One region of the Streptomyces sp. NPDC046977 genome, then DNA from elsewhere that is predicted to be linked to it. Evidence: riboswitches for the same ligand, from Rfam matches in the RefSeq annotation. Region 1 holds a riboswitch; each other region holds the start of a gene.

Region 1 (3,753 bases):
CCGGCATCGGCGCGGCCTGGATCAGCCTCTACCTGATCCTGCTGGTCGGTGGCGGCAACGACCTCTTCGCCACCCGCTTCCACCTGTCGATCAACGCGATCACCTGGGTGGTCCGGATCTCCTTCTTCGTGCTGCCGGTGCTGGTCTTTTTCATCACGAAGCGGATCTGCCTGGGCCTGCAGCGGCGCGACCGCGACAAGGTGCTGCACGGCCGCGAGACCGGCATCATCAAGCGGCTGCCGCACGGCGAGTTCATCGAGATCCACGAACCGCTCGACCAGGCCAAGCTGTTCACGCTCACCTCGCACGAGCAGCCGGCCCCGCTGGCCATCGGCCCGGCGACGGACGAGAACGGCGTGGAGAAGAAGGTCGGCCCCATCACGCGAGTGCGCGCGATGCTGTCGCGCGGCTACTACGGCGAGGGAACCCAGATCCCCAAGCCGTCGGCCGAGGAGTACGAGGAGATCACGAGCGGCCACGGCCACCACTGATCCCACCAGCTGTGCCACCGGGCGGGGCCCTGCCCGTCGGAGTCCATCCGACGGACGGGGCCCTTTCCCGTTCCCCCGCGCCGATAGGCTGGGGCCGAAGGTATCCATTGCACGTCAGACCACCCGGAGTGTGGACCATGAGCGCTGTGAACCCCGCTGGAGGCGACACCGCGGCGGATCGCTCCTGGCCCGGGATCCTGGGAGCTCTGCTGGCGGGACAGGACCTGAGCACCGCGGAGACGGCCTGGGCGATGGACCGCATCATGAGCGGCGGGGCCTCCGACGCCCAGATCGCCGGCTTCATGGTGGCCCTGCGGGCCAAGGGCGAGACCGTGGACGAGGTCAGCGGGCTCGTCGAGGCGATGTACGCGCACGCGCAGCCGCTGGACATCCCCGGTCCCGCCGTGGACATCGTGGGCACCGGCGGCGACCGGGCCAGGACCGTCAACATCTCGACGATGTCCGCCATCGTCATCGCCGGGACCGGGACCAAGGTCGTCAAGCACGGCAACCGCGCGGCCAGCAGCGCCAGCGGGGCCTCCGACGTCCTGGAGAAGCTGGGCATCAACCTGGACCTGTCGCCCCTGCGCGTCGCCCAGGTGGCCGAGGAGACCGGCATCACCTTCTGCTTCGCGGCCAAGTTCCACCCCGCGATGCGCTACGTCGCCTCGGCGCGGCGCGACCTGGGGGTCCCCACCTCCTTCAACATCCTCGGCCCGCTGACCAATCCGGCCCGGGTCGGGGCCTCGGCGGTCGGCTGCTTCGACACCCGGATGGCCGGTCTGATCGCGGGGGTGCTGGCCCGGCGCGGCTCCTCCGCGCTGGTCTTCCGCGGCGACGACGGACTGGACGAGCTGACGGTCACGTCCACCTCCCAGGTGTGGATGGTGCGCGACGGGGCGGTGGAACAGATCCCGTTCGACCCGCGCGACGTCGGCATCGAGCTGGTCCCGATCGAGGCGCTGCGCGGCGCCGACGCGGCCTACAACGCCGATGTGGCGCGCCGGCTGCTGGCGGGGGAGACCGGGCCCGTGCGGGACGCCGTCCTGCTGAACTCCGCCGCCGCGCTGGTGGCGCTGGAGCCCGCGGAAGGCCCGCTGGTGGACCGGATCGCCGCCGGAATGGCCCGGGCGGCGGAGTCCATCGACTCGGGCACGGCCGCCAAGACCCTGGAACGGTGGGCGGCGGCCACCAACGCGTAGGGCGTTCACGTGGAAGGGCCGGGGCCGGGTGCCCCGGCCCTTTTGTGTTCCCGCCGTGGCGCAGGGCCGAGTGGTGCGGGATGTCCGGGATGCGGACCGCGGCTTGCGGCGCCGCCGGTCTGTGGCAGGATGCTGCGCAGGTCACGAGTGACAGCGACACGGCCCCGGCCCGCTGTCCGGCAACCCTCCTTCCGTGGCGGGGTGCCCCGGGTGATGACCAGGCCGCAGGCAGCGAGGTCTGCGGCAAGCGCGGTCATGAGGAGTTCTTCCGTGAGCAAGCGAATGCGCTAGGGCCGAAGGCCCCTTTCCACCCTCCCCGGGCGTGCCCGCTGCGCGGCGGCCCGGTGTTCCGAGGGCTTTCCCGTCAACCCTGACGCACTGTCGCTTTACCCTGCCCACAGGAGATTTCGCCATGCCCGTGCACCCTGCCGCGCCCGCGCCCGTCCGTGCCACCACCCCGCTGCCCGTCCTGGGCCGTGACGTCCTCGTCCCGCTCGTCACCGGCGGCGAGGTCGCCTACGCCGCCCTCGACTACGCGGCGAGCGCGCCCGCGCTGCAGCGCGTCTGGGACGACGTGGCCGCCTACGCGCCCTACTACGGCAGCGTGCACCGGGGCGCGGGGTACCTGTCGCAGCTGTCCACGGACCTGTTCGAGCAAAGCCGCGTCGAGGTGGCCGCGTTCCTCGGCTGCCGGGCCGACGACCAGGTGGTCTTCACCCGCTCGACCACCGACTCGCTCAATCTGCTGGCGGCCGTCGTGCCGGACGGCACCCGGGTCTTCGTTTTCGAGACCGAGCACCACGCCTCCCTGCTGCCCTGGCGGGACGGTGACGTCACCTACCTGAGCGCGCCCCGGACCCCCGCGGACGCGGTGGCCCTGCTGGAGCGCGCGCTGGCCGCGCGCGAGCCGGGGGGCCCGGTGCTGGTCTGTGTGACCGGTGCGTCCAATGTGACCGGTGAGCTCTGGCCGGTGCGCGAGCTGGCGGCGGCGGCCCACGCGCACGGCGCGCGCATCGTCCTCGACGCGGCGCAGCTCGCGCCGCACCACCCCGTCGACGTGGCCGAGCTCGACGTGGACTGGGTCGCCTTCTCCGGGCACAAGCTCTACGCGCCCTTCGGCTCCGGGGTGCTGGCCGGCCGCGCCGACTGGCTCCGCGAGGCCGAGCCGTACCTCGCGGGCGGCGGTGCCTCCCGCCGTGTCGCCCGCCGCGCGGACGGCGGCGTGGAGGTGGACTGGCACACCACCGAGGCCCGCCACGAGGCCGGTTCGCCCAACGTCATCGGCGTCTACGCCATCGCGTCCGCATGCCGGGCCCTGCGCGAGGCGGGCTTCGACGGCCTCGTCGAGCGCGAGCAGGCGCTGGTCGCCCGCGTGCGCGAAGGGCTCGCGGGGATCGAGCAGGTGCGGGTGCTGTCCCTGTTCGGGGAGGACGCCCCCCGGGTGGGCGTCCTGTCCTTCGTGGTCGACGGCTGGAACAGCTCCCACTTCGCCGCCGCGCTGTCCGCCGAGTACGGCATCGGCGTCCGCGACGGGCTGTTCTGCGCCCATCCCCTCGTGCGCACCCTGCTGGGCGACCACACGGAACCGGGCGACTGCGGGGGCGACACCACCCTGAACGCCGTCCGTGTCTCCTTCGGCGCGGGCACCCCCGACGAGCACGTCGAGCGCTTCCTCACCGCGGTCGCCGCCCTCGTCACCGACGGCGCCCGGTGGCGCTACCGCACCGAGAACGGCCGCTGCGTCCCCGCGGAGGGCGGGTTCTAGGAGTCGAGGCCGATGGCGAAGGCGGCTTCGAGGTCGTGCTGCGAGTACGTGCGGAAGGCCACGTGCGTGTCGGTGGCCTCGACGCCGGGGATCTTGCTGATCCGGCCGGGGATGACGTCCGCGAGCTGGTCGTGCTGGGCCACCCGGACCATGGCGACCAGGTCGTACGTGCCGGTCACGGAGTAGACCTCGCTGACGCTCTCCAGCGCCGCGATGGACTGCGCGATCTCGGGGATCCGGTCGACACTGGTCTTGATGAGCACGATCGCGGTGATCACGGCTGTAGGTCTCCTTC
Region 2 (3,753 bases), on a different contig from region 1:
TGATGACGGACAGCACCTCGCCGACCAGCTCGGGGTCCAGCGCGGACGTGGGCTCGTCGAAGAGGATGACGCCGGGACGGAGCGCCAGGGCCCGGGCGATGGCCACCCGCTGCTGCTGCCCGCCCGACAACTGCCTGGGGTACGCGTCGGCCTTGTCGGCGAGCCCCACCCGGCCGAGCAGGGTGCGGGCCAGTTCGCGGGCCTGCGGCCTGCGCAGCCTTCCGGTCGCCACGGGGGCGGCGGCCACGTTGTCCACCACGGTCAGATGCGGGAAGAGGTTGAAGTTCTGGAAGACGAAGCCGATCCGGCTGCGCTGGGTGAGGATGACCCGCTCGCTCAGCTCCCGGAGCCGCTCGCCGTGCCTGCGGACGCCGATCAGCTCGCCGTTCAGGCTGACGTGGCCGATCTCGGGCTTCTCCAGATGGTTGATCACACGCAGCAGGGTGGACTTTCCGGAGCCGGAGGGCCCCAGGACGACAGTGACCTCTCCCGGACGCACCGTCAGACTGACCCCGTCCAGCACCTGGTGGGCGCCGTACCACTTGTGGACGTCGTGGACCTCGACCGCGGCCGGCCGGATGTCGGTGCTCATGGAGTGGCCCCCGTCCGGATCCGGGCCGGCAGGTGGCGGAGCGCGGCACGGAGTTTCTGCACGGGAGTCGCGGGAACGATGCGCAGAGCGCCGCGCGAGTAGTACCGCTCGACGTAGAACTGGACGACGGAGACGACGCTGGTGAGGATCACGTACCAGACGGTGGCTACCAGCAGCAGCGGCACGATGTCGCCCGGGTAGGTGCTGCCCATGCTCTGCACCGAGCCGAAGAGGTCGAGCAGCGAGACGTAGAAGACCAGCGAGGTCCCCTTGATCAGGCCGATCAGCTGGTTGACGTAGGTGGGGACGACGGACCGCAGCGCCTGGGGAAGGACGATCCTGGCGAACTGGTAGCGCTGGGGCAGACCGAGCGCCGCGGCCGCCTCGTGCTGGCCCTGGTCCACCGAGAGGATGCCGGCGCGCACCACTTCCGAGGCGTAGGCCGCTTCGTTGAGGCTCAGCCCGATGACGGCGACCACCATGTCGGTGGCGAGCCTGGACTCGTCGAAGGTGAGGAAGGCCGGGCCGAAGGGCACGCCGAGGCTCAACGTACGGTACAGAGCGCTGAAGTTGTACAGGAACAGCAGCACGACGATCAGCGGGACCGACCGGAACAACCAGGTGTAGGTCCAGCTGACGGCCCGCAGTACGGGACTGCCGGAGAGCCTGGCCAGCGCCAGCACGATGCCTCCGAGAAGACCGAGCACCGCGCTGTACGCCGCCACCTCCAAGGTGATGAGCAGTCCGTCGAGGATCACCGGGCGCACGAACCAGTACCCGAAGCGGTCCCATTGGAAGAAGGGGTTGCTCAGCAGGCCGTGCCCGATCTGGGCGGCCAGGACGAGCACGACCGCCGTGGCGATCCACCGGCCGGGGCGGCGCAGGGGCAGCACCCGCTGCTCCGCCGGCGGTCGCGGTGCGGGACCACGCACGTCACCGGGCTCTTTCGCGGGCGCCCGGGCCGGGGGCGCCGAGCGGTCGGACACAGCGGTGCCAGGGGGTTCACTCATCGGGGACTCCAGCGGACGGGTGCACCCGGTCGCGCAGGCGACGGCCGACCGCAGGGCGAACGACACCTCGGCGGTACGGAGTGCACGGGGAGACGAGCGGAACGGGGCAGAACAGGCGGGCACACCCACCGCGTCAGCGGGAGGTGCCGGCGTTCAGGGAGTGGTCGTCAGCCTTGACAGCGCGCGCGACAGGGCGCGGAACACAGGCGACACAGGGCACTGCTGACGCGGGCCAGACCGACGGGCCGCTGCGTGTACGCCGGGACGAGGCCGTGGCGCCGCCACGCTGCCGTCCCCGGGGTCGCGTACATCGCGTCACCGCCACCGTTCCGCCCCGCTCGGGGCCTCGCGCCTGCCGAAAAGTCGTCGGGACAGCCCGGACAACCTTCCGCCTGGGAGGCGTTGGCGCGGCCGGCCTGAGCCTGCCGCCGACGTCCGGGACCGTTCTGCGGCGTAAGTTAGACACGGGCCGAAGAGAATGTCAACGACGCTGTCTCGCATGCCGGATGCCGCGGTGAGACGCCCCTCGCCTTCTTGACGCGCCGCGTCCGGCGGCCCAACACTGGTGCCGACGGTCACGATTGTCAGCGCCCGTGGTGCCGTGTCGCGGCTCCCACGGGTCATCGGCCCCGGCCCGCTGACCGGCAACCCTCACATCGCGGTGGGGTGCCCCGGGTGACGACCGGGTGCCGCCGGCGCGGCGGGACAAGCGCGGTCCCGCGTCACGCGGGCCCCGAGCCGGGGAGGCGGACATGTCCAGAGCACGGTCCGCGCTGCTCACCCGCCGGCTGCACATCGACTTCCTGCGTGTCTGCAGCGCGTTCGGCACGACCGGCTGACCTCGGCGAGTCCTCACGCAGTACCGACTCAGGGGCCGGGTGCGAGCACGCACCGGCCGTCAGCCGTCCCGCCCGCCGCTGCCCGAGGGCAACCGGGGGCCGCCACGCCCTGGAGAGCGCATGCCCGAGACGACGATCTCACGTGATCCCGGTTCCCCCGCGTCCTGTACCGCGCTGCCCCGCACGCCCCGTCCGGACCGCTTCCGCAGCCGGATCGGTGCCGACGCCGCCGGCGGCTTCTACCCGGCTCCGCGCCGCTACGAGCTGTTCCTTTCGGCGCGAGGCCCGCAATCGCGGCGGGTCGCCGTCACCCTCGACCTCCTCGGCCTCCGGGACACCGTCTTCACAACGGTCGTTCCGGCGGCGCCGCACGAAGCGGCCGCGCCCGCGGCGTTGCGCGCGGCGTACGAGGCCACCTGGCACGGCTACGACGGACCGCTGACCGTACCCGCCCTGTGCGACCGGTGGACCGGACGAGTCGTCAGCAACCACACCCCGGACATCCTCCGCGACCTCGCGGGCCGCCTCGGGGACGCGGCACGCCTGTGTCCCCTGGACCTTGCGACCGAGATCGGGACCGTTCGGGACCTGGTGGAGCAGGACATCGCGCGCCCGGCGGAAGAGGCGGCCACGGCAGCACCGGCCGACCGTGCCAAGGCCCTGGAACAACTGCTCACCGCGCTCAACCTGCTGGACCGCCGACTGGCATGCGCACCGGGCCCCTACGCCCTGGGCGAGCGGCTGACCGCGGCGGACGTCGACCTGTGGGTCGCCCTGTCGGACCTCCCGGACGGCGTGCTCTCCCCGTACCGGCACCTCGCGGCCTACGTCCGCCGCCTCCCACGGCAGTACGCGGCTTTCGGGTTTCCCCGGCCGGAGGAACGTACAACCCAGGGAGGCTGATGCCGCTCCCGAAGCACCTTCCGGACGGGCACCACTAGGGTGCTGGGTTCACGAGACCGCCAATGTCCCACGGGAGATCCACGATGCCGAACCCCATGGGGTCGACGTACGCCACCGTCCGACCGCGGGCGAAAGCCGCCGAGGGAGCGGGCAGCAGGGCCACCGGTCCGGCCGTGGTGTTCAAGCCGGTTGAGCCCGCCCCGGCGGTGGCGGCATGACCCGGCCGGCGGGCGGGATGCTGCACCACGTCGAGATCTGGGTGCCCGACCTGGAGCGGGCCGTCGCCTCCATGGGCTGGCTGCTGGAAGCCCTGGGATACACGCTTTTCCAGAGCTGGGACGAGGGCCGCAGTTGGCGGCTCGGAGCGACCTACCTGGTATTCGAGGAGTCCCCCGCCCTGACCGCCGTC
Region 3 (3,753 bases), on a different contig from region 1:
GCGGCGCACACCCACACGGCGTCCGTGTCCGGCCCGATCGCGCTCAGTCCCGACACGAGACCGCCGCCTCCGCGCCGCGACTCCAGCGTCCCGTCCTCCCGGAGGCTGTACGAGACGGGCCCGCGATTGGACGCCACCAGAACCCGCGCGCCATGCGATGCGACCATGCCGCCAGCCTAGCCACGCATCCCCACCCGCAAACGTGTGCGCTACGCCACCCGAGCGTCCCCAGGGCCGCAAGGCCCTGCGCCCCCCTCAGGGGCGCGGGGAACTGCGCGCCCAGCCACGACGCACCGGCACGAAGCACACAACGCTCACCCCTCAGGGGCGCGGGGAACTGCGCGCTCAGCCACATCCCACCGGCACAGTGGGCACGACGCCCACCCCCTCAGGGGCGCGGGGAACTGCGCGCCCAGCCACATCCCACCGGCACAGTGGGCACGACGCCCACCTCCTCAGGGGCGCGGGGAACTGCGCGCTCAGCCACGACGCACGGGCACGAAGCACACAACGCTCACCCCCCAGGCGCGCGGGGCGAAGCCCCGAGCCTCAGGCGACCTCACGCCCCCGCACATACTCGGGCACCGTCATCATGGGCGGCCGCTCCTCCGTCGTGACCTCATGCACCCGCGGAGCGAACCCCTCCGCGGTCCGCTCGAACTGCGTGAGGACGGGCCGCACCAGATGCCCCCGCGCCAGCCGCGTCTGCGCCGTGCGATAAATCGTCGCGGCCATGCGACCCAGCGCCTGCCCGTCCTGGTGCCGATGGTGCCGTACGCCGACGTCGACCTGCGCGAGCGCGTCGAGCCCGACCGCGTTGAGCGCGTCGATGAGCAGCCCCAGTTCGACGCCGTACCCCACGGGAAACGGCAGCCGCTCCAGCAGGGACCGCCGCGCCGCGTACTCGCCGCCGAGGGGCTGCACGAAGCCCGCGAGCTGCGGCCAGTGCAGATTGAGCAGGGGCCGGGCGACCAGTTCCGTGACGCGTCCGCCGCCCGTCGGCTCCACCGTGCCGCCGGCCTCCAGGGGCCGGTCGTACATCGCCTTGACCAGCTGGACGTCCGGCTCCGTGAGCAGCGGCCCGACGATCCCGGAGACGAAGCGCGCGTCGAATTCGCGCAGGTCGGCGTCGATGAAGCAGACGATCTCGCCGCGCGTCGCGAGCAGTGAGCGCCACAGCACCTCGCCCTTGCCGGGTACGGCCGGCAGCCGCGGCAGGATCGCGTCGCGGTGGACGACGGTCGCGCCCGCCTCCGCGGCGACCGCGGCGGTCCCGTCCGTGGACCCCGAGTCCAGGACGACGAGCTCGTCGACCAGCGGCACGGCCCCGGGCGCGTCGGACATCAGCGCGCGGCGGATCTCCGTGACGATCGCCCCGACCGTGGCCTCCTCGTCGAGCGCGGGCAGCACCACGCTCACCGTCCCGTGCGGGCCCGCGGCCCGCTTCGCGGCGAGGAGCTGGCTCAGCGGCCGGCGCTCGGCGGTCCAGGACCGCCGCCGCAGCCAGCCGGCTACCTCGTCCAGCACTGCGTTGCTCCGTTTCTGCCCCTCTTCGGCCTGTCTCGAAGGACGGACGGGCTGTGACCAGGTTCGAGGTCGTCGGTTACAGTCGTGAACACGAGGCATGACCATCGTATGTCCGCGGTGATCGCGCCTCGCACGACAAATGCCCGGGCCCCGCGCCCGGTGCCATACCGCTCATCCAGAGGGGCAGAGGGAACGGCCCGTTGAAGCCCCGGCAACCCTCCCGCCGACCGCGAGGTCCAGGTGGGGAAGGTGCCAATTCCGTCTCGCGGCGAGATGCGCCGCGAGGAAGATGAGGAGAAAGGGCCTCGCCTGACATGGCTGCGCAGACTGCTGTCACCGACGTCGCGTCCACGGATTCCCCCTTCGGACCCGCTTCCGCACTGTCCTGCCGGGAGTGCGGCGAACGCTTCCCACTGAGCCCGATCTTCGCGTGCGAGGTCTGTTTCGGGCCGCTCGAAGTGGCCTACGACCTTCCCGCCGGCGATCCCGAGACGCTCCGCAAGCGCATCGAGTCCGGTCCGAACAACATCTGGCGCTACGCGCCGCTGCTGCCCGTCCCCGCCGACGTGGCCACCAAGCCCAATCTGAACCCCGGCTTCACCAAGCTCGTCAAGGCCGACAACCTCGCCCGTGAACTGGGCGTCACCGGCGGCCTGCACATCAAGGACGACTCCGGCAACCCCACGCACTCCTTCAAGGACCGTGTGGTCGCCATCGCCCTGGAGGCCGCCCGCACCTTCGGCCTGACCACGCTGTCCTGCTCCTCCACCGGCAACCTCGCGGGCGCGGTGGGCGCCGCGGCGGCCCGCGCCGGCTTCCGGTCCTGCGTCTTCATCCCGCACGACCTGGAGGAGGGCAAGGTCGTCATGGCCGCCGTCTACGGCGGCGAACTGGTCGGCATCGAGGGCAACTACGACGACGTCAACCGCTTCTGCAGCGAGCTGATCGGCGACCCGATCGGCGAGGGCTGGGGCTTCGTCAACGTCAACCTCCGCCCGTACTACGGGGAGGGCTCCAAGACGCTCGCGTACGAGATCTGCGAGCAGCTCGGCTGGCGGCTGCCGGACAACCTCGTCATCCCGATCGCCTCGGGCTCGCAGCTGACGAAGATCGACAAGGGGCTCCAGGAGCTGATCAAACTCGGCCTGGTCGAGGACAAGCCGTACCGCATCTACGGCGCCCAGGCCGAGGGGTGCTCCCCGGTGTCCACCGCCTTCAAGGCCGGGCAGGACGTCGTGCGCCCGCAGAAGCCGAACACCATCGCCAAGTCGCTCGCCATCGGCAACCCGGCGGACGGCCCCTACGTGCTGGACATCGCCCGGCGCACCGGCGGCGCGGTCGAGGACGTCACCGACGAGCAGATCGTGGACGCCATCAAGCTGCTCGCCCGCACCGAGGGCATCTTCGCGGAGACGGCGGGCGGCGTGACCGTCGGTGTCCTGAAGAAGCTGATCGAGAGCGGGCAGTTGGACCCGGCCGGCGAGACGGTCGTGCTCAACACCGGTGACGGGCTCAAGACCCTGGACGCCGTCGCCGCGACCTCCCGGCCCACCGCCACCATCCGCCCGAGCCTCGACGCGTTCCGCGCCGCCGGCCTGGCCGGCTGACCCCGGCCGCCGATCGCCGTCCGTCCCGATACGAAGGTGAAGCCCGCATCATGAGCGCGAACGTCCGCATCCCCACCATCCTCCGCCCCTACACCGGCGGCCGGGCCGAGGTCCCCGCCGAGGGCGGCACGCTGGCCGAGGTCATCGCGTCGCTGGAGAACAACCACCCCGGCATCGCGGCCCGTGTCCTGGACGACACGGGCAAGCTCCGCCGCTTCGTGAACGTCTATGTGAACGACGACGACGTCCGCTTCTCCGAGGGCCTGCAGACCGCGGTGGCCGAGGGCGCGTCCGTGTCGATCATCCCCGCGGTCGCCGGGGGCTGTTGAGCCGCCTGCGCCGCGGAACGGGCAGGGGTGCCGGGAGTTGCTCCCGGCACCCCTGTGTGCGTGAGGGGTAGTTGAAGGGCTGTACAGTTGTTCCAGAGGCTCGCAACCCTCTGCAACGCTCTGCGTAAACCCTCTTCCCGGGGCGTCCTTGTCGACGATTTATCGCCAAATTCCTGCGATGATTGTCGTGTTGGCGTCATATGTCCCGCCCGACTTGCCCCGGATCATTGGCCGATCGAGCCGTTCTTCCCTTTCCTCCTGCCCGGATTTCTCGTCGGATTGACCTGTTG

What was found. A riboswitch is a leader RNA that binds a small molecule or an ion and turns the genes downstream of it on or off. The one in region 1 is predicted to bind S-adenosylmethionine.
Region 2: another riboswitch for S-adenosylmethionine. It lies ahead of ABZ883_RS33850 (glutathione S-transferase C-terminal domain-containing protein); the one in region 1 lies ahead of ABZ883_RS29635 (aminotransferase class V-fold PLP-dependent enzyme).
Region 3: another riboswitch for S-adenosylmethionine. It lies ahead of thrC (threonine synthase); the one in region 1 lies ahead of ABZ883_RS29635 (aminotransferase class V-fold PLP-dependent enzyme).

The regions. Positions count from the first base shown of each region.
Region 1 is NZ_JBEYWO010000023.1:50,587-54,339, reverse strand. Features, by position in the region: gene ABZ883_RS29645 (cytochrome bc complex cytochrome b subunit) at 1-491, shown strand, start outside; gene trpD (anthranilate phosphoribosyltransferase) at 629-1,693, shown strand; SAM riboswitch class IV at 1,833-1,949, shown strand; gene ABZ883_RS29635 (aminotransferase class V-fold PLP-dependent enzyme) at 2,106-3,458, shown strand; gene ABZ883_RS29630 (Lrp/AsnC ligand binding domain-containing protein) at 3,455-3,736, opposite strand; gene ABZ883_RS29625 (rhomboid family intramembrane serine protease) at 3,733-3,753, opposite strand, start outside.
Region 2 is NZ_JBEYWO010000029.1:102,481-106,233, reverse strand. Features, by position in the region: gene ABZ883_RS33860 (amino acid ABC transporter ATP-binding protein) at 1-592, opposite strand, end outside; gene ABZ883_RS33855 (amino acid ABC transporter permease) at 589-1,602, opposite strand; SAM riboswitch class IV at 2,212-2,320, shown strand; gene ABZ883_RS33850 (glutathione S-transferase C-terminal domain-containing protein) at 2,562-3,344, shown strand; gene ABZ883_RS33845 (VOC family protein) at 3,559-3,753, shown strand, end outside.
Region 3 is NZ_JBEYWO010000002.1:302,494-306,246, forward strand. Features, by position in the region: gene ABZ883_RS03925 (trehalose-6-phosphate synthase) at 1-167, opposite strand, end outside; gene ABZ883_RS03930 (glucosyl-3-phosphoglycerate synthase) at 550-1,527, opposite strand; SAM riboswitch class I at 1,696-1,823, shown strand; gene thrC (threonine synthase) at 1,842-3,134, shown strand; gene ABZ883_RS03940 (ubiquitin-like small modifier protein 1) at 3,185-3,463, shown strand.